Linked DNA regions of Pueribacillus theae. The protein of the gene in region 1 interacts with the protein of each later gene in a pairwise test. Links are inferred from orthologs where the notes say so. Each region holds a gene or a part of one and is shown in the gene's direction. Other genes may lie near its edges.

Evidence for each region.
Region 2: the proteins of rpe (region 1) and eno interact in binary tests that used the Escherichia coli proteins (3 or more experiments, as listed by UniProt). The link is inferred for Pueribacillus theae from one-to-one orthologs.

Annotation. Positions count from the first base shown.
Region 1 is NZ_QCZG01000001.1:153,843-164,713, forward strand. Bases 5,101-7,872 are described here. They hold rpe (ribulose-phosphate 3-epimerase), read left to right. Parts: upstream 5,101-6,042; coding sequence 6,043-6,702; downstream 6,703-7,872. Other genes in these bases: pknB (Stk1 family PASTA domain-containing Ser/Thr kinase), read left to right, coding at 5,101-5,145; rsgA (ribosome small subunit-dependent GTPase A), read left to right, coding at 5,156-6,040; spoVM (stage V sporulation protein SpoVM), read left to right, coding at 6,891-6,971; rpmB (50S ribosomal protein L28), read right to left, coding at 7,248-7,433; DCC39_RS00825 (Asp23/Gls24 family envelope stress response protein), read left to right, coding at 7,784-7,872. In the rest of the region: fmt (methionyl-tRNA formyltransferase), read left to right, coding at 1-905; 16S rRNA (cytosine(967)-C(5))-methyltransferase RsmB, read left to right, coding at 898-2,253; DCC39_RS00795 (Stp1/IreP family PP2C-type Ser/Thr phosphatase), read left to right, coding at 2,388-3,149; more of pknB, read left to right, coding at 3,142-5,100; more of DCC39_RS00825, read left to right, coding at 7,873-8,146; DCC39_RS00830 (DAK2 domain-containing protein), read left to right, coding at 8,162-9,853; ATP-dependent DNA helicase RecG, read left to right, coding at 10,005-10,871. UniProt on the Escherichia coli protein: Catalyzes the reversible epimerization of D-ribulose 5-phosphate to D-xylulose 5-phosphate.
Region 2 is NZ_QCZG01000007.1:16,975-27,988, reverse strand. The notes cover bases 5,066-7,980. They hold eno (phosphopyruvate hydratase), read left to right. Parts: upstream 5,066-5,838; coding sequence 5,839-7,122; downstream 7,123-7,980. Other genes in these bases: DCC39_RS04920 (alpha/beta hydrolase), read left to right, coding at 7,579-7,980; secG (preprotein translocase subunit SecG), read left to right, coding at 7,198-7,428; gpmI (2,3-bisphosphoglycerate-independent phosphoglycerate mutase), read left to right, coding at 5,066-5,815. Also shown: DCC39_RS04960 (universal stress protein), read left to right, coding at 1-231; rpoN (RNA polymerase factor sigma-54), read left to right, coding at 522-1,853; DCC39_RS04950 (glutaredoxin family protein), read left to right, coding at 1,890-2,150; DCC39_RS04945 (phosphoglycerate kinase), read left to right, coding at 2,276-3,460; tpiA (triose-phosphate isomerase), read left to right, coding at 3,529-4,290; more of gpmI, read left to right, coding at 4,283-5,065; more of DCC39_RS04920, read left to right, coding at 7,981-8,328; rnr (ribonuclease R), read left to right, coding at 8,444-10,693; SsrA-binding protein SmpB, read left to right, coding at 10,788-11,014. UniProt on the Escherichia coli protein: Catalyzes the reversible conversion of 2-phosphoglycerate (2-PG) into phosphoenolpyruvate (PEP). It is essential for the degradation of carbohydrates via glycolysis.

The DNA of each region.
Region 1 (10,871 bases):
CGGTTCCAATTTTGAAAAGAATCATTGAAGACGGATATCATGTCCTCGCTGTTGTGACACAGCCTGACCGCCCAAAAGGGAGAAAAAAGGTTCTTACCCCACCCCCTGTTAAAGTCGAGGCGTTAAAACACAATTTGCCTGTCATGCAGCCAGAAAAACTGAGAAACGAATATGGGCAAATTATAAATTTGAAGCCGGATTTAATAGTAACTGCTGCCTACGGACAAATGCTGCCGGTCGAACTATTGGAAGCGCCCCCTTTTGGGTGCATTAATGTCCACGCATCGCTTCTTCCGGAATATCGGGGCGGAGCACCGATTCACCAGGCTATTATTGATGGCAAAAAAGAAACAGGCGTTACAATCATGTACATGGTGAAAAAAATGGATGCCGGCGACATCCTGCAACAAGTGAAAGTGCCAATTGAGGAAGATGATCATGTCGGTACGATGCACGACAAGTTAAGTGCGGCTGGCGCAGAGCTATTGTCTAAAACGATTCCACTTATAGAAAAAGGCAGCATACATCCGGATAAGCAAGAAGAGGATAAAGTAACTTTCTCACCCAACATTAAACGAGAGCAAGAGTTGATTGATTGGACAAAGGACGGAGAGGCCATTTATAACCAAATTCGCGGATTGCACCCTTGGCCTGTTGCGTTTACGTATTTGGATAATAAACCATTGAAAATATGGTGGGGGGAAAAAGTTCCCCTCAAAAAACAAGATGAGCCTGGAAAAATCGTATCTGTTGAGGAAAATGGCTTCATCGTCGCAACTGGAAACCTTACCGGAATAAAAGTTGTTGACTTGCAGCCTTCTGGTAAAAAGCGAATGGATGCCGAACAATTTTTGAAAGGAAGAAAGATGACACCAGGCGAAAGATTAGGAATGGCAAATGAGTAAAAAAAATGTTAGAGAAGCGGCGCTTGACGCTTTATTAAAAATTGAAAAGAACCAGGCATACAGCAATCTATTGGTAAATGACGCAATAAAAAAAAATGAACTAAATGGCAAAGACGTCGCGTTATTTACTGAGATTGTATACGGGACAGTGCAACGGAAGAAAACGTTGGATTATTTTTTGAGCCCTTTTTTGCCTAAAAAAATTAAAAAGAAAGATGAATGGATTATCCCGTTGCTCCGGATGTCAATTTACCAAATGGTTTATCTTGATCGTGTGCCTGATCGTGCGATTATTTTTGAAGCAGTTCAGTTGGCGAAGAAAAGGGGCCACCGCGGGCTGGCTAACATGGCAAATGGCATTTTGAGAAACATTCAGAGAAGTGGGTTGCCCGATTTTGAAAAAATCGACAATGACATCGAACGGCTTGCAGTGAAATATAGCCATCCTATATGGCTAGTAGAGGAATGGGTAAACCAGTACGGCCTTGAGACAACAAAAAGTATTTGTGAAGCCAATTTAAAAACACCTCCAATGACAGCCCGTGTAAATGGTTCAAAATCAACGGTCCAAGAAGTGATTGACATGCTTGAAAAGGAAGGGGTTATTGCGAAACCCGGGAAACTTTCGAGTGATGCTATTGAAATAGAGAAAGGAAACTTTATTAAAACGAAAGTATTTGAGGAAGGGTATGCTACGATTCAAGATGAAAGTTCGATGCTTGTAGCCAGAGCCCTCGCTCCACAGGAGAACGATCGCGTATTGGATTGCTGTGCGGCGCCCGGAGGGAAAACAACACATATATCAGAATTGCTTAACGGGACTGGAGAAGTAATTGCATTCGATCTTCATCGCCATAAAGTAAAGCTGATTCAAGAACAAGCCGAGCGGTTGAAACTAAAGAACATTCATGCCCAAGCACTGGATGCGAGGGAAGCAGAAGAACATTTTCCGAAAGAATCTTTTGATCGAATTCTTGTAGATGCTCCTTGCAGCGGCTTTGGTGTCATTCGCCGCAAACCTGATATTAAATGGTCAAAAAGTGAAAAGGATGTTCAAGAGATCACAAAAATTCAGCTGGACATCCTCGATTCAATCGCGCCACTTTTAAAAAAAGGCGGCACACTTATTTACAGTACTTGTACGATTGAAAAAAGAGAGAACGAGCAAGTGATAAGGGCTTTTTTGAATAAGCATCATGATTTTGAAGCGAATGAGACACTAAAAAACAATCTTCCTAATAAAATTCGTTCCTACTTAAAAGAGGGACAAGCATCTATTCAAATTTTTCCTCATTATTATGAAAGCGATGGGTTTTTTATTGCTTCATTACGAAAAAAACCTAGTTAAGGCGCGTGTATAGACGGATGCGCCCTTTAAGCAATGTGAGAGATAAGTGGATATCGTGTCGTCTGTGCAAGGCACAATTCGGAAGCCGGCTTGGATCATATTTTGAAGCAGACAGAAGGAGATGGGGTGAGAAGATGGAATCGATCTTTCGTACAGATACGGGTAAAATACGAACACTTAATGAAGACAGTGGGGGTCTGTTCTATAATAACGACAATTTGCTTGCAATTGTGGCAGATGGCATGGGTGGACACCAGGCCGGTGAAATCGCCAGCTCAATGGCTGTTTCATATTTGAAAGAACAATGGCAAAAGGCAGAGATAGAACTAAATCCCGCAAAAACGGAAGAATGGCTCGTAGAGAATGTCCAAAATACAAATAAGAAATTACTTGAATTTGCAAAAACTAACCCTGATTGTCGGGGAATGGGTACAACGGTAGTTTCTGTTATTTGCACGCCGAACTATGTCACGCTTGCACATATAGGCGACAGCCGCGTTTATCTTTTAAATGAAAATGGGTTTTCCTTGCTGACGGAAGATCATTCTCTTGTCAATGAGCTTGTTAAGAATGGCCAAATCTCAAAAGAAGAAGCGGAGCACCACCCCCGTAAACATGTTCTGCTTCGTGCTTTAGGAACTGAAGAACAAGTGGAAATCGATATTCGTTCAATCAGTTGGGAACCGAATGATGTTATTTTACTCTGTTCAGATGGTTTAACAAATAAAGTAGACGAAAAAGAGATTCAAAAAATTATCAGTTCTGACAGCTCCATTCCTTCCAAAGCTGAAGAGCTTATCTCTTTGGCCAATCAAGCCGGCGGTGACGATAACATTACGCTCATATTGATTAAGCACGGGTTTTCCAATAAAAAAAAGGTGAACGAATATGATTAATAAACGGTTAAATGAGCGATACAAGCTGCTTGAAGTCGTTGGTGACGGCGGAATGGCAATTGTATATAAAGCCAAAGATTTAATCCTAGACCGCATTGTGGCTGTGAAAGTGTTAAGAACGGAATTTTCGAATGATACCGAGTTCATTTTACGCTTTCGCCGTGAAGCTGAATCGGCAACGAGTTTATCCCATCCGAACATCGTTAATATTTTTGATGTTGGTGAAGAGGATCATGTATACTACATTGTCATGGAATATGTAGAAGGAAAAACGTTAAAAGAATACATACGCGAATCGGCGCCGCTGCCGATTGATGAAGCGCTTGCTATCACAAATAAAATTGCTTCCGCGATTCGCCATGCGCATGAAAACCATATTATCCACCGCGATATTAAACCGCACAATATTTTATTGACAGATAAAGGCGAAGTAAAGGTAACTGATTTTGGGATTGCGATGGCAATGACGTCTGCTACGATTACCCATACAAAATCCGTCCTCGGATCGGTTCATTATTTTTCGCCCGAACAGGCAAAAGGGAGCATAGCGAACGAAAAATCAGACATCTACTCTCTAGGTGTCGTTCTCTATGAAATGGTAACCGGGGTGCTGCCTTTTACCGGTGATTCACCAGTAACCGTGGCATTAAAACATTTACAGGACGATTTTACCCTGCCAAAACTGTTAAACAATGAAATCCCACAAAATGTTGAAAACATCATTTGTAAAGCGATGGAAAAAAATCCAATATTGCGTTACGATAACGTCGCTCAAATGCAGGAAGACTTGGCAGTGGCACTTGAACCGACGGTTGAACATCAACCTTTACAAAAAGGCATTGATGATAATGAAAAAACAAAAGTTCTGGCACCTGTTTCCTTAAACAACCATAAAAATAGCGACGGATCTTCTGCTTCGGACAAAGGCAAAGCGCCACCGAAACAAAAAAAAGAAAAAAAGAAGAAAAAAAGATATGTTTTTTTATCCGTTATCTTGCTGCTGCTTTTAGGAATAGGAGCTGCTGCGTTTGCCATCGTGCCATCTCTTTTTTATGTGAAGGATGTCTCTGTCCCAGACGTGACAGGCAAGACGTACTCTGAAGCTGTTGAACTGCTTGAAAAGAACCATTTAAAACCCGAGCGCGAAGAGGAACATCATCATGACGTGGAAGAAGAAAAAGTGATAAGGCAATCTCCTTCTCCAAAAACGATGGTGAAAGAAAACAGCCAAGTGACAGTCGTCGTAAGCCTAGGTAAAGAAAAACTGGTATTGGAAAACTTCGAAGGAAAGTCAAAGGAAAACGTTGAACGGATTGTAGAAGATATGGGTTTCAAAAATGTCGTTTGGAATGAAGAAAAATCGGATGAAGAAGCAGGGACAATCGTGTCACAATCACCGCAGGCTGGTGAGGAAATTGTCGTTGGCGAGACCGTTTTAACTTTAAGGTACAGCAGCGGAGTTCAAACGGTTGTACTCGATAATTTAATTGGAATGAGTAAAAACTCTGTTGACAAATATATGGAAAATAAAAACCTTAAAGCCGAGTATAAAGAGGAATTTTCCGATAAAGTCGATAAGAACCATGTCATTTCACAAGACCCCGATCCATATGTGGAATTAAATAAAGGCAGCAAAGTGAAAATCGTGCTCTCCAAAGGAGAAGCGCCTAAAAAATCTGATTATGTACCACCAGTTCAAGAGCATAAGCCTAACAAACCGTCGCCATCAGAGCAGGACAAAAAACAGCCAATAACGTTTGAAGTTTCGCAGCCTATTGAAATTGAGGATGGCAGAGAATTTGAGGTTGTTATACAGTATCAAGATGCAAAGAATAAAAATGGGATTGCAGCAAAAGAAACGATTTCCAAATCAAAAACATACACTTTTCCACTTACAGTGGCTCCTAATGGGCAAGCTTCTTTTCAGCTTATTTTAAACGGGGAAGAAATCAAAAATAAGACATACTCTTACAATGAAGCCAAAAAAATGGAGTGATGCAGCGATTATGACAGAAGGAAAAATTGTTAAATCGTTAAGCGGATTTTATTATGTTTTGTCAGAAAACGGCATTGTTTATCAATGCCGTGCGCGCGGCAACTTCCGCAAACGGAAAATCACTCCACTCGTTGGCGATGATGTTGAATTTGAAGCTGAAAACCTGACAGATGGGTATGTCTTAAATATACTCCCCCGTAAAAATGTATTGGTGCGCCCGCCCATTGCGAATGTCGATCAGGCTCTCGTCGTTTTCTCGGTGAAAGAACCTGATCTTAATTTGCAGCTCCTCGATAAATTTCTAGTGCATATTGAGGCAAACAGGATTGAGCCAGTCATATGCTTTACTAAAATCGATCTTCTTGGGGAGCATGAAACGAAAAACATGGACTCCGTGGCAGAAATCTATCAGTCAATAGGGTATCATGTTTTATTTTTATCTATGAAAGACAAGAAAACGAACGACAAAATCACTCCTTATTTGAAGGAAAAAATCACTGTAGTTGCGGGGCAATCAGGTGTCGGGAAATCATCATTGCTAAATTTGCTAAACCCTTCCTTAAAAATAGAAACCAACAGCATATCCAGCCATTTAGGGAGAGGAAAGCATACAACAAGGCATGTTGAACTTTTTTCTGTAGCAGGCGGATTGGTTGCTGATACGCCCGGCTTTAGTTCTCTCGCTTTCAGCCACTTTACCAAAGAAGAATTGTCCGATACGTTCATTGAAATAAGCAAAGCTGGTGAATATTGCAAATTCCGGGGCTGCACACATTTGGCTGAGCCGGGCTGCGCAGTAAAACAAGCTGTGGAGGATGGCGACATTGCGAAAAGCCGATACAGCCATTACGAAGCTTTTTTTAAAGAGATAAAAGAAACAAAAAGGAGGTATTAACTTTGGTTAAAATTGCTCCGTCTATTTTATCCGCGAATTTTTCAAAGTTGGGTGAAGAAATTAAAGAAGTAGAGGCAGGCGGCGCGGACTATATTCATGTCGATGTAATGGACGGCCACTTCGTACCGAATCTTACGATTGGGCCGCTTATTGTAGAAGCGATTCGTCCTATAACGTCTTTGCCGCTTGACGTACATCTTATGATTGAAAATCCTGATTTGTATATAAAAGATTTTGCCGAAGCGGGTGCAGACATCTTATCGGTACATGTTGAGGCATGTCCCCATTTGCACCGGTCAATCCAATTGATTAAAGAACAAGGGATTAAGGCAGGTGTTGTTTTAAATCCAGCGACACCCATTTCATCGATTCAGCATATTATTGAAGAGGTTGATTTAGTTCTATTGATGACAGTTAATCCCGGATTTGGAGGACAAAAATTTATTTCTTCTGTCATACCAAAAATGAAAGAACTGCACTCGCTTGTTAAGGAAAAAAGGTTATCAATTGATATTGAAATTGATGGCGGAGTAAATTCGGAAACAGCCTTAAGTTGTGTGGAAGCAGGGGCAAATGTGTTAGTAGCAGGCTCTGCTATCTTTAATCAAAGCGACCGAAAGTTGGCAATCCAGCAAATTCGGGACGCCGCTCAAACCGATTGACTTCTCCCGTATAAAATTGATTCTTATTCCTCCTTAATGAGCATATTTGTAGTAATAAAGAAAAAAGAGATGTTTAAAAAGTTCGTGTGGCGAATCAGTACTATTTTTGAATTCGTGAATATAATTTATTAGTGAACTCTTTTTTATACGATCATACGTGGGAAAGGCACCTTTTAAGGAGGGGTACGATGAAGTTTTATACCATTAAGCTGCCGAGATTTCTTGGAGGGTTTATTCGTGCGATAATTGGAACATTTAAAAAAGACTAAAAAGAAAAGCACCCAATTAGGTGCTTTTTCGCATTAGAGGATGTTCAAAAAGTCCGGAGGCTCACATGATGTGAGCCAGTTCGACGTTATCACAGGACGAGCTGCTTTTAGCCGAACATCTTAAGCTGTCGAATTTCTTCGTCAGCTTCGTTCTTGCGGTACTCACACGTATCCTTCAAACATACGCTCTGTTCAGCAGAACTTCGCTTCCTCGAGCTTCTCGGCTCTTTTTGTCCTCCTTTTTGAACACGCGATTTCAAGAAAAATTAGCAGAAGTTAAACTCTCTCCACTTTGCCGGATTTAAGAGCTCTGGCGGAAACCCAAACTCTTTTTGGCTTGCCGTCAACCATAATTCTTGCTCTTTGCAAATTGGCGCCCCATTTTCGCCTTGTTGAATTTAGGGCGTGAGAGCGTTTATTTCCAAAAGAAGTTTTGCGTCCAGTAATTGCGCATTTTGCCATATTGATAACCTCCCAGCGTACAGTGTTATACTGAACTATTTTACCATTGCCGCCGAAACAATGCAAGAAGCTCTGCGACTATACCAGTTGAACACAAGAATTTTGAACACAGTTGGTTTAAGTTTGGCAAGGATGCATTCAAGACACTTCGGGACCTTCCGGGCGATTGCAAGTAAAAACAATGTTGCCCGTACTCCAGTTCTCTTCGTTTCAATGCCCAAACTCAAAAGACTGCTATCAACTAGGCCAGTTACTAAGATAACTGTTAAAATTCTTCCAAGTATAGTAAAATACGTTAAGGAAGTTTTGATTTTAATTGAACTGGAATTAGGCTGAAAAGGAGGATGACTATGTCAATTGAGTTAAAAACCTCACAAGGACAAATTGATATTACGAAAGAAGTCATCGCTGCGATTGCCGGTGGAGCAGCAATCGATTGCTACGGTATTGTAGGGATGGCTTCTCAAAAACAGCTTAAAGACGGAATAACTGAATTGTTGGGAAAAGATAATTTCAGTAAAGGTATCGTCGTTCGGATTGATGGAGACAGTGTCCATATTGATATGTATATTATTGTAAGCTATGGTACGAAAATTTCGGAAGTAGCCCACAATGTGCAATCAACAGTGAAATATCAACTAGATAAAATGCTTGGGCTTGCAGTTGATTCTGTGAATATTTTTGTCCAAGGTGTACGTGTAACGACCACGTAGTTAGGAGGAAAATTTGTGGTATTGAACGAATTGGACGGAAAATATTTAAGACAGATGATATATCAGGCTGCAAGCCATCTATCTCAAAATAAAGAAAAAATTAACGCACTGAACGTATTCCCTGTTCCAGACGGGGATACGGGGACGAACATGGATTTAACATTTTCTTCTGGGGCAAATGAAATAAAAAAACATGCGAAAAACGAGATCAAAGACATCGCTTCCCATTTCGCAAAAGGCCTTTTAATGGGCGCGAGAGGAAATTCCGGGGTCATCTTATCGCAGCTTTTTCGTGGGTTTTCCAAAGCGGTTGAAGCAAAAGATGTTCTCCATTCGCTGGAATTTGCGCAAGCTTTGGAAAAAGGGGTTGAAACAGCATATAAAGCTGTGATAAAGCCTGTTGAAGGAACAATTTTAACAGTTGCAAAGGATGCCGCTAAAAAAGCTGTATCTACAGCAAAAAATACAAACGATATAACGGAAGTAATGAAAGAAACAGTTGCCGAGGCGAAAGCTTCACTATCTAGAACCCCCCAATTGCTGCCTGTTTTAAAAGAAGTAGGAGTGGTTGATTCGGGTGGACAAGGCCTTGTCGTTATTTACGAAGCTTTTTTAGCCGTTCTAGAGGGAAAGGACATAGCCGATGTTGAGACTGACGCTGTAAGCATGGAAGAAATGATTCGTGCCGAGCATCACAAAAATGCCCAATCACATATCCATACGGATGACATTGAATTTGGGTATTGTACAGAATTTATGATTCATTTTCGAGACTCAAAGCTTAAGGAACAGCCATTTGAAGAAGAAGCCTTCCGCAATAAATTAAGTAAGCTTGGAGATTCTCTTCTCGTTGTGGCAGATGATGAATTGGTTAAAGTCCACATCCACAGTGAATATCCAGGTGAATTGCTCACATATGCACAGAGATACGGTGAATTAATTAATATTAAAATCGACAACATGCGTGAACAGCATAGCAGTATTGTTCAACGTGAGGAAGCCGCGAATGTTAAAAAGGCCAACACTGAAGCCAATATTGAAAAAGAGAAAGAACGTTTCGGCTTTGTAACGGTTGCCGCCGGTAAAGGGTTGGTTGAATTATTTAAAGGCCTTGGGAATACAGAAGTGATATTCGGCGGCCAAACAATGAACCCGAGTACCGAAGATATAGTGCAAGCAATTGAAAAAATAAATGCCGAAACTGTTTTTGTTTTGCCGAATAATGGTAACATTATGATGGCAGCGGAACAGGCGGCGAAAGTAGCTTCAAGCCATGTTAAAATAATTCCAACGAAAACAATTCCACAAGGCATTGCCGCGCTGTTTGCGTTCAATCCTGATCTAGACGATAAAATGAACGAGAAGGCCATGAAAGCGGCCATGAGCAATGTAAAATCCGGACAAGTGACGTATGCGGTCCGCGATACAGCAATCGATCGCATTCAAATTAAAGAAAACGATTTTTTAAGCATCTCAGAAGGCAAAATTGTATCGACAGCACCAACAAGCGAAGAAGCTGCCAAAAATCTTTTAAACGAAATGATAACCGATGATAATGAACTTGTAACCATCATTTACGGCGAAAATATAAGCGAGGCGGAGACGGAAGTACTTGAGGAGTATATAAACGAAAACTTTTCTTTTATGGATGTCGAAATACAAAACGGCATGCAGCCGGTTTATTCCTATATCATAGCTGTTGAATAAAGTAAGACTTATCAGAGATTAGCGTCTACACTTCTTCGATTCCTCGAAGTCTTAGAGTAAGGGTCTTTCGGACAGTTGCGGCGTGATAAAATTATTTTTTCCTACCTTTGCCCGGGTAGGATTTTTTCTAATTAATAGCGGGGGAAATGCAATGAAGTTAAATCAACCAGTCAATACAATAAAAGGGATTGGCGACGAATTGGAAAATGACCTCAATTCCCTTGGCATTCATACAATTAAGGACATGCTTGAATATTTTCCTTACCGGTATGAAGATAATGAATTAAGCAACCTGGAGGATGTCAAGCATGGTGACAGTGTTACATTGGAAGGACAAGTTCAAAATACCCCTAATGTGCGCTATTACGGAGGGAAAAAGTCAAAGTTAACCGCAAGAATCCTTGTCGGCCGAATTCTTATCAATGCTGTTATTTTTAATCGGGCTTTTTTGAAGAAAAGCTTAACCCCCGGTAAGACTGTTACGATCTCAGGAAAATGGGATCAACATCGAATGACAGTTACGGTTGACAACATTGAACTTTCTTCCTTTTCGAATGATCGTGCAATCAAACCGATCTATTCATTAAAAGAAGGGATCTACCAAAAGCAGTTCAGAAGGTTTATCGAATCTGCTCTCTTAATCGGTATCGACGATATGGAAGAATTGCTTCCGGGCTTTATACAAAAAAAATATAAACTGTATTCAAAGCGGGAAGCTATTCAAGCGATTCATTTCCCTAAAAACCATACGCAGTTAAAGCAAGCAAGAAGGCGGATTGTATATGAAGAATTGTTGTTATTTCAATTAAAAATGCAGGCGCTGCGCAAGTTTGAAAGAGAGAATAGCAAAGGAACAGCCAAACAATTTTCGCATGAGGAACTGAAAAAGATGGTTGGCTTGCTTCCTTTTGAACTTACCGTTTCCCAACATAACGTATTGAAAGAGATTCTAACAGATCTTCGCTCTCCTTATCGGATGAACCGCCTATTGCAAGGTGATGTTGGATCCGGAAAAACG
Region 2 (11,014 bases), on another replicon or contig:
GTGCGTGGTTATTTAGTTAAGGATGATAAAGGATATCGGCTTTGCTTCACGTATTCAAAAGACGTTCATTATGAAGGGATTTTCTATAAAGAAGTCGGTACGGATTTCAATAACGGGGTTTTTAAGTTCATCAAAAATAACCGATCATGCCAAGTCCATATTACGGAAGATAGAGTAACCAATCCGAAAAAACTTCATCCCTATTTAGCCGAAGAGGAACTAAAAGAGTAAAACTTTTGATAAACAAAAAGAAAAATTCAAAGGCGATGTATCCAGTTCATTGAAGCTGAATGCGTCGCTTTTTCATTACATCGCATAACCAGCTTTTTTAAAAAAGTAAGCGCTTAAAAGAAACATTTATTACGCCAATTCCCTGAAAAGTCTCGTTTACCGAGACTGCGAACGAAGTGAGTTAGCGAGAGTTATACTCTGTGAGTGCTATTAAATTAGTGGGGATGAAGAAAATCCCCACTAACTTAAAGCTTCTCTTTATAGTAGAATAAGAGAAAGGGGGGTTGACGATGGAGTTAGGATTATTTCAAAAACAAACGACAAAATTAATCATGACGACTGAACTTCGTCAAGCAATTGCGATTTTGCAATATTCCGCCGTTGAATTGACAGATTTTTTAAAAGAAGAAGCGCTCGAAAATCCGTTGATTGAGCTAAAAGAAAATAAAAATTGGCAAGAAGACGGATTTCGAAGTACAACATACAGCCGCGAATATTCACCTTCCCAAAGCGATGAGGAACAAGATAGCCCGATCGATTATGTTCATGTGAAAGAGGAGAACATCCAATCCGTTTTATTGGAACAATTAAGAGATTTGTCGTTTCCTGAAAGTGAGCGAAAGATTCTTGCCTTTTTAATAGAAAATATCAATGAAGCTGGCTATTTAGTGATTTCACTTGAGGAAGCGGCTCGTTTTCTTGGAAAAAGCGAAGAGGACGTTTACAAGGCTTTTAAATATTTCCAACTGTTTGAACCAATCGGTATCGGAGCACGTTCGCTCCAGGAATGTCTGCTTTGGCAGCTTGAAGAGTTAGAAGAGCGCTCATTCCTTACCGAAAAAATCGTTGAAAACGATCTTGAGCTGTTAGCTGAAAAGAAATGGAATGACATTGCTGCCAAATATAATGTTTCTTTAAAAGAAGTGCAAGCCTCCGCAGATCTCGTTCTTTCACTCAATCCAAAACCAGGGGCGGCGCTCGGAGAAGGAAAGCCAAGATACTTATTTCCCGACATTACAGTTGAAAAAGTTGAAGGTGAGTATCTCGTTACATTAAATGATTATATGCTTCCAACGATCCATCTTAACCGCCAGTATCAATATATGCTTTCACAAGCAGGGAAAACGGAAGCAGAGCAATACATGAATGAAAAATACAGCAGAGTGATGTGGCTCATCCGAAGCATCGAGCAGCGGAGGATGACATTGCTTCGGCTGTCAGAAGCCATCGTCAAACATCAAAAGGAATTTCTTGAAAAAGGGGTGCTTCACCTGAAGCCGATGACGCTGAAAGAAATTGCCGATGAAATTGATGTCCACGAATCAACGGTAAGCCGTGCGGTGAAACATAAAGTGATCCAAACCCCGAAAGGGATTTATGAATTGAAAGATTTCTTTACATCAAAAGTCGAGTCCGCCGATGGAGAAGGAGCTTCATCCAGAGCCGTAAAGCATGTGATGCAAACGTTAATTGATGGTGAAGATAAATATAAACCACTCTCTGATCAGAAAATTGTTGATTTATTAAAAGGAGAGGGGATTAAAATATCGCGGCGAACCGTTGCCAAATATCGGGAAGAAATGAATATTCCATCTTCATCAAAAAGAAAGCGGTTCCAATAGGGCTTCAACGAGAAAGGAACATGAATAGTGGAAGAAATGCAAGTCTATTTTTATACAAAAGAAAATTGTCCGTTGTGCGACGAAGCGGAACAAATTCTGCGAACATTACAGGACGATTTTTCATATACGATAAACAAAATTGATATTTATACAGATGACAGCTTGCTCGAAACCTACCAAATCCGAATTCCGGTCATCGAAGTATCCGGCCAAGTGATCGCGGAAGGGATTGTGACAGAAACAGAAATAACGGGCGCGCTTCGAAAAATTATCCATGATAAAAATAGGACTGAATAAAAAGAGGAAAATGCCGATTTTTCTCTTTTTTTGTTTCGTTTTTCGTCGAATTTCATAGTTGCGAAATCGAATTTAATAAACGTATAATAAGAAGCAGTGCAACTGGATAGGGGGGTACTTTGTTTTTGAATAAGAAAACACTTCATGATATAGATTGGAAAGGGAAAATCGTTTTTTGTCGGGTGGACTTCAATGTGCCGATGGAAAACGGTGAAGTAGCCGATAATACGAGAATTACAGCCTCATTGCCTACGATTGAATATTTATGCAGCAAGGGAGCGAAAGTTATCCTGGCAAGCCACCTTGGAAGGCCAAAAGGAAAAGTTGTTGAAGAATTGCGGCTTGATCCTGTCGCAAAAAGGGTATCTGAGTTAATCGGAAAAAAGGTGGCAAAGACTGATGCTGTTTATGGAAGCGAAGTAACGGAAGCGATTAAGAAGCTCGCTGAAGGCGACATGTTAATGCTTGAAAACGTCCGCTTTGAGCCAGGGGAAGAAGCGAACGATCCAGCGCTTTCAAAACATTTTGCCGAGATGGCTGATCTCTATGTAAATGATGCGTTCGGTGTTGCCCACCGTGCCCATGCATCAACAGCAGGCGTTGCAGAACGCTTGCCAGCCGTTGCCGGATTTTTAATGGAAAAAGAAATTGAAGCGCTCAGCAAGGCGCTCACGAATCCGGATCGTCCGTTTACTGCCATTATCGGCGGGGCAAAAGTAAAAGACAAAATTAATGTCATCGATCATTTGCTGGATATTGTAGACAATTTAATTATCGGGGGTGGATTAGCCAATACGTTTCTGAAAGCACGCGGGTTGAATATTGGCGATTCACTGTTTGAAGAAGATAAAATTTCGCTCGCGGCCAACTTGCTTGAAAAAGCGGAGAATAAACAAGTGAACTTCTATATGCCTGAAGATGTCATCGTAGCGGATCGTTTTGCAAATGACGCAAATACGAAAGCGGTCTCGATTGATGAAATTCCGGACGGCTGGCAAGCGCTCGATATTGGCCCTAAAACGAGCGCGAAGTACAGAGAAGTTATCCTTCACTCAAAGCTTGCCGTATGGAACGGACCGATGGGTGTTTTTGAAATGGATGCCTTTGCAGAAGGTTCAAAAGCGGTCGCTGAAGCGTTCAAAGATGCAAAAGATACATATACGATTATCGGCGGCGGCGATTCAGCCGCGGCGATTGAAAAGTTCGGTTATACGGACGCTGTCGATCATATTTCAACAGGCGGTGGCGCTTCGCTTGAATTTATGGAAGGAAAGGAACTTCCCGGTGTGAAAGCGCTCGATGATAAATAACAACGGAAAGAGAAATCGGCGAACGTGCCGATTTCATTTCACTTAGAATCAAAAAGAAGGTGAAGAACGTGCGGAAACCAATTATTGCCGGCAACTGGAAAATGTACAAAACCGTTGATGAAGCAAAGCGTTTCGCTGAAGAAGTAAAAGAGCGGATTCCTTCTGCTGAAGCGATTGACTCTGTCATCTGTGTGCCCGCGATTGCATTAGACAGCCTTGTCAAAGAAGCGGCAGGCACCGATTTGAAAATTGGCGCGCAGACAATGCATTGGGAAAAAGAGGGCGCTTATACCGGTGAAATCAGTCCAAGCCAATTGAACGCACTCGGCGTTGAATACGTCATTATCGGGCATTCCGAACGCCGTGCGATGTTTGGGGAAACAGACGAAACCGTAAATAAAAAAGTAAAGGCGGCCATACGCCATAGCCTCCATCCGATTGTTTGTGTCGGAGAGTCTATTGAAGTGAGAAAAGGCGGCCAAACGACAGCCGTTGTGCGCAGTGAAATTGAAAAAGCATTCCATGGTTTAGGTGAAGAGGAAGCGAGCCGTATCGTTGTCGCATATGAGCCGATTTGGGCAATTGGAACAGGCGAGAGCGCCACACCTGAAGACGCGGACAACGTGTGTGAAACGATTCGGAACGTGCTAAGCGAGCTTTATTCAGAAACAACGGCGAACAGCATCCGCATTCAATACGGCGGCAGTGTGAATGAAAAGAATATCGACTCGATCTTGGCCATGCCGCATATTGACGGGGCGCTTGTTGGAGGGGCGAGCCTTGATCCCGAATCATTTTTAAATTTGTTAGGAGCGGTGAAACGTGTCTAAACAACCTGTAGCACTTATTATTCTTGACGGTTTTGCGCTAAGAGACGAGCAACAAGGCAACGCGGTCAAACAGGCGAAAAAGCCAAACTTCGACAAATATTGGAATGAATACCCGCATGCCGCGTTAACCGCTTGCGGCGAAGCGGTCGGGCTTCCCGAAGGGCAAATGGGAAACTCTGAAGTCGGCCATATGAACATCGGTGCCGGACGCATCGTTTATCAAAGCTTGACAAGAATCAATATGGCGATCCGTGATGGGGAGTTTTTTGAAAACCAAGCACTTTTAGGCGCGATGGATCACGTGAAAGCATCTGGGACAAACCTGCACCTTTTTGCCTTGTTATCGGACGGCGGCATCCATAGCCATAATCAGCACATTTACGCTTTGCTTGGCATGGCAGCGAAAAATGGCGTTGAAAATGTTTATGTCCATGCATTTTTAGATGGACGCGACGTTCCCCCTAAATCAGCGTTAGGCTACATCGAAGAACTCGAAAAGAAAATGGCCGAAACCAGTGTTGGCAAGATTGCTACACTGTCGGGACGTTATTATGCGATGGATCGCGATAAAAGATGGGAACGAGTCGAGAAAACGTATCGTGCAATGGTTTACGGTGAGGGGCCTGCCTATACCGATCCCAAACAGGCGGTGGAGCTGTCATATGATGAAGGAATTACTGATGAATTTGTCATCCCTTCCGTCATTACCGATGCAAATGGCAGCCCAACGGCAACGATTAAAGACAATGATGCCATTATTTTTGTAAACTTCAGGCCGGATCGGGCGATTCAGCTTTCACAAGTTTTTACAAACGATGAATTTAACGGATTTAATCTTGGGAAGGGGTTCCCAAGAAACCTCCATTATGTATGTATGACACACTTTAGCGATACAGTAAACGGAGAAGTTGCTTTTCCGCCGATTAGTTTGGACAATACGTTAGGCGAAACGGTTTCCAAGTTAGGATTAACGCAGCTTCGCATTGCGGAAACGGAGAAATACCCGCATGTTACGTTCTTTTTCAGCGGTGGACAAGAAGAGGAATTCCCTGGCGAGGATCGGATTTTGATTGATTCACCGAAAGTGGCAACGTATGATTTGAAGCCTGAAATGAGTGCGTATGAAGTGACCGATGCACTCCTTGCGGAAATCAATGCGGATAAATATGACCTCATTATTTTAAATTTTGCCAATCCGGATATGGTCGGCCATTCAGGAATGCTTAAACCGACAATCCGTGCGGTGGAAGCAGTTGATGAGTGTTTAGGAAAAATTGTGGATCTCATTATTCAAAAGGGCGGCTCCGCGATTATCACGGCTGATCACGGGAATGCAGACGAAGTGGTAACGCTTGAAGGCAAACCAATGACTGCCCACACAACGAATCCTGTGCCTGTTATTGTGACGAAAAAAGGAGTAGAATTAAGGAATGACGGCATCCTTGCTGATCTTTCTCCAACCCTCTTGCACCTTTTGAACAAAGATCAGCCGAAAGAAATGACAGGAAAATCGTTAATAAAATAAGAGATGAACAAGGAGTGTTTCGAATGTCTATCATTGCTGATGTGTACGGCCGCGAAGTACTTGATTCCCGTGGAAACCCGACAGTTGAAGTTGAAGTTGTGCTGGAATCGGGCGCAGTCGGAAGAGCGCTAGTTCCGAGCGGTGCTTCCACAGGTGAATATGAAGCAGTGGAACTTCGCGACGGCGACAAAAATCGTTATTTAGGAAAAGGTGTTTTAAAAGCAGTCGACAATGTAAACAAGCTAATCGCTCCGGCAATCATTGGTTATGATGCATTGGATCAGCTTGGCGTTGATGAAGCGCTGCTCGAACTTGATGGCACAAACAATAAAGAAAAGCTTGGAGCAAATGCGATTTTGGGCGTTTCGATGGCTGTTGCGAGAGCGGCGGCAGATTACCTTGGGCTTCCGCTTTATGTTTATTTGGGCGGCTTTAACGCAAAGCAGCTTCCTGTCCCAATGATGAATATTTTAAATGGCGGCGAGCACGCCGATAATAACGTTGATATTCAAGAATTTATGATTATGCCTGTCGGAGCGGAGACGTTCGCTGAAGCGCTGCGCTGCGGCGTAGAAATTTTCCATTCGCTGAAAGCTGTACTGAAAGGCAAGGGGTACAACACCGCGGTCGGTGATGAAGGCGGTTTTGCGCCGAATTTAGCTTCGAATGAAGAAGCCCTCCAAACGATTATGGATGCCATTGAAAAAGCGGGATACAAGGCAGGAGAAGAAGTAAAGCTTGCGATGGATGTTGCGTCATCGGAAATGTATAAAGACGGAAAATATCATCTTGCCGGCGAAGGTTTAGTGAAAACATCCGATGAAATGATCGATTTCTATGAAGAACTCATTTCAAAATATCCAATCGTATCCATTGAAGACGGACTTGATGAAAATGATTGGGAAGGCTGGAAGAAATTAACTGACCGCCTTGGCGGCAAAGTCCAGCTCGTTGGAGACGACTTGTTCGTTACAAATACAGAAAAGCTGTCTGAAGGCATTGAAAAAGGGATCGGCAACTCCATTTTAATTAAAGTAAACCAAATCGGTACGTTAACAGAAACGTTTGATGCCATTGAAATGGCGAAACGTGCAGGCTATACTGCTGTCATCTCGCATCGTTCAGGTGAAACGGAAGACAGCACGATTGCGGATATTGCAGTTGCGGCAAATGCCGGCCAAATTAAAACAGGTGCACCGTCAAGAACCGACCGGGTCGCAAAATACAACCAATTGCTCAGAATCGAAGATGAGCTTGCATCTGTTGCTCAATATCCAGGAACAAACGCTTTCTATAATTTAAAGTAAGCAAGCCTCTGTACAGAGGCTTCTCTTTTTGATACATTCATTAGTAAGAGTCTCGTATGAATGGGAGGAAATACGATGCATACTGTTGCTTTGGTCTTGCTTGTTATCGTAGCGATTTGCTTAATTGGAGTCATCCTTTTGCAGCAAGGAAGAAGCGCTGGCCTGTCTGGTGCCATTTCCGGCGGAGCGGAACAGCTCTTTGGCAAACAAAAAGCGCGCGGTATTGATGCGCTATTGGTTCGGATTACAGTGGTTCTTTCTGTTTTGTTTTTCCTTTTGGCGATAGCCGTAGCTTATTTAGTGTAAAATGTTATTCAAAAAGTTTCGGGGTTTACATGACAAACCAGTTCAACGTTACTTTTATAGACTTTTGTTTAGCAGCAGGTTTTTCCCTGCTGTTTTTTAATATGAATTTGGGGAAAAGTACGATTAGGAGTATACGAGGAGGAGATCCATATGAGAATTATTCCGCCAAAGCCATTTACATTTGAAGCAGGAGAGCGCGCCGTGCTGCTTTTGCACGGGTTTACCGGAAATACAGCAGACGTCCGGATGCTTGGCCGCTATTTGCAAAAACGGGGGTATACATGCCATGCACCGCTTTATAAAGGGCACGGCGTTCCGCCTGAAGAACTTGTGAAAACAGGGCCTGAAGACTGGTGGCAGGACGTGATGGAAGGCTATCAATTTTTGAAAGATCAGGGGTATGAAGAAATTGCTGTCGGCGGCCTTTCGCTTGGCGGAGTTTTTTCACTGAAATTGGGTTACACTGAAAACGTAAAGGGACTTTTTACAATGTGTTCCCCAACAACATTTAAGAGCGAGGAATTGATGTTTGAAGGGGTTGTCCGCTATGCGAAGGAATATAAAGAGCTTGAAGGAAAACCGAAAGAGCAAGTTGAAGAAGAAATGGAAGCCTTTCGCAAAACGCCAATGGCAACGCTGAAGCAGTTGCAGGAGCTTAATTTGGAAGTAAGGGACGGATTGAAGAAAATTTCTGTTCCGGTTTTTGTTGCCCAAGGACGCCTAGACCAAGTGATTAATACGGAAAGCGCAGATGAAATCTACAACGGTGTCGGCTCTGAAAATAAAACAATCAAATGGTATGAAGAGTCTGGCCATGTCATTACGCTTGGGAAAGAAAAGGAACAGCTTCAAGAGGATGTTTATGCGTTTTTAGAAGGCCTTGATTGGCAAAGCAAGTAGCACTTATGCATCAAATCTTTATTCCGATCGTTTACATAGCTTTAAATTAGTTAAACATAGAAAAAAGGAGGGTGAAAGATTGAATAAAGAGAAAGCTGATCAAATCCTGGCATTTATGCGTGAAGAAGCATACAAGCCGCTTACAGTAGGGGAACTAGAAGAAGCGTTTGGCTTAAGCGATTCAAGTGAATTCAAAGATTTTGTCAAGACACTGAATTACTTAGAAGATAACGGATTGATTGTAAGAACGAGAAGCAATCGCTATGGCGTTCCAGAGCGAATGAACTTACTGAAGGGGAAGGTGCAAGGAAACGCAAAAGGATTTGCCTTCATCATACCAGAAGAAGACGGATTGCCTGATGTGTATGTTACCCAGTCCGATTTAAATGGAGCGATGAATTCAGATACGGTTATCGTTCGCTTGAACCAAAAATCATCCGGAACAAGGCCTGAAGGCGTCGTTATACGCATTGTTGAACGGGGTATTCAAGAGGTTGTCGGTACATACACTGACAGCAAGCATTTCGGTTTCGTTATTGCAGATGACAAACGGATTCCGAATGACATTTTCATACCAAAGGAAGCTTCAAACGGGGCGGTAGATGGCCATAAAGTTGTCGTCAAGCTGACGAAATACCCTGAAGGCAGAATGAGCGCCGAAGGGGAAGTTGTTGACATTCTTGGGCATAAAAATGACCCCGGCATCGACATTCTTTCAATTATTTACAAGTATGGCCTGGCGCGGCAATTTCCTGAAGAAGCCATTGAGCAGGCAAATCGGACACCGGATGAAATTAGTGAAAACGATCTGAAAGGGCGGCGCGATCTGCGATTCGAAACGATCGTGACCATTGACGGTGAAGATGCGAAAGATTTGGATGACGCTGTCCATGTCAAGAAGCTTGACAACGGAAACTATTTGCTCGGTGTCCATATCGCGGACGTCTCTCATTATGTAACAGAAGGATCTCCGATTGATAAAGAAGCTTATGAACGCGGGACGAGTGTCTACCTTGTTGATCGTGTCATCCCGATGATTCCGCACCGGCTGTCAAATGGCATTTGCAGCTTGAATCCACAAGTAGACCGGCTGGCGATTTCATGCGAAATGGAAATTACGCCGGACGGCGCCGTTGTAAAACATGATATTTTTCCAAGTGTCATCAGAACGACAGAGCGGATGACGTATACGAACGTGCGGAAAATCTTGGAAAAAGAAGACGATGCTGTATTGAAAAAGTATGAACCGCTCGTGCCGTTTTTTGAAGAGATGGGAGAACTGGCGGAAATTCTGCGCAACAAACGAATGAAGCGAGGCGCGATTGACTTTGACTTCAATGAAGCAAAAGTTATTGTAGACGAAGACAGCAATCCGGTTGATGTCGTGATCCGTGAGCGCTCCGTTGCCGAACGGCTGATCGAAGAATTTATGCTTGCTGCAAACGAAACGATTGCCGAGCATTTTCATTGGCTGAATATCCCTTTTCTATACAGAATTCATGAAGAACCGAACGAGGAAAAGCTGGCTAAGTTCTTTGAATTCATTACGAACTTCGGCTATGTCGTCAAAGGAAGCGCAAATGACATCCACCCTAGAGCGCTTCAGCAATTGCTTGAAGAGGTGAAGGATGAACCGGAAGAAGCTGTCATTAGTACGGTCATGCTGCGTTCGATGAAGCAGGCGAAATACGATCCGAAGAGCCTTGGGCATTTCGGCCTTTCCACCGATTTTTATACACATTTTACATCGCCAATCCGCCGATATCCTGACTTGGTTGTACATCGCCTTATCCGAACGTACTTATTTGAAAATAAAATGGACGGGAACACACAAGAAAAATGGAATGAAAAGCTGCCGGAAATTGCACGGCATTCTTCCGAGCGCGAACGGCTTGCTGTCGATGCCGAACGCGAAACGGATGATTTGAAAAAAGCGCAGTATATGGAAGACAAAATCGGTCAGGAATTTGACGGGATTATTAGCGGCGTCACGAACTTTGGCATCTTTGTTGAGCTCCCGAATACAATTGAAGGGCTTGTCCACGTTAGTTATTTAACGGACGACTATTACCGCTATGATGAACGCCATTATGCAATGATTGGGGAGCGGACAGGCAACGTTTTTCGTATTGGTGATGAAATTAGTGTTCGAGTCTTAAATGTGAACGTTGAAGAGCATTCCATTGATTTCGAAGTCGTTGGCATGAAAAAAACCCGCAAATCTGCTGCGAAAGATCGGCCGAAAGTTATTCAAGGCGGACAGCGGAGGCCGAAGCCAAAGCCAAAGGGAAAGAAAAAAGAAAAGCCAAACGAAAAGCCTTTTTATCATAACGTCGCAAAAAAGAAAAAGAAGAAAAAACGTTGACGGGAAACCCTCTGTGCCGAAGGGTTTCCCTTGACTATCTTTGACCAATTCGGTATAATATGTAAACAGCGTTGATTGTGGGGAGGCGGAACTTATGACAAAAGGAGAAGGAAATGTCATTGCGCAAAATAAAAAAGCGCGGCACGATTATTTTATCGAAGAAACGTATGAAGCGGGCATTGTGCTTCAAGGTACAGAAATTAAGTCGATTCGCGCAAGGCGGGTGAACTTGAAAGATTCCTTCGCCAAAATTCAAAACGGTGAGATGGTGCTTTTAAATATGCATATCAGCCATTACGAACAAGGCAACCGTTACAACCA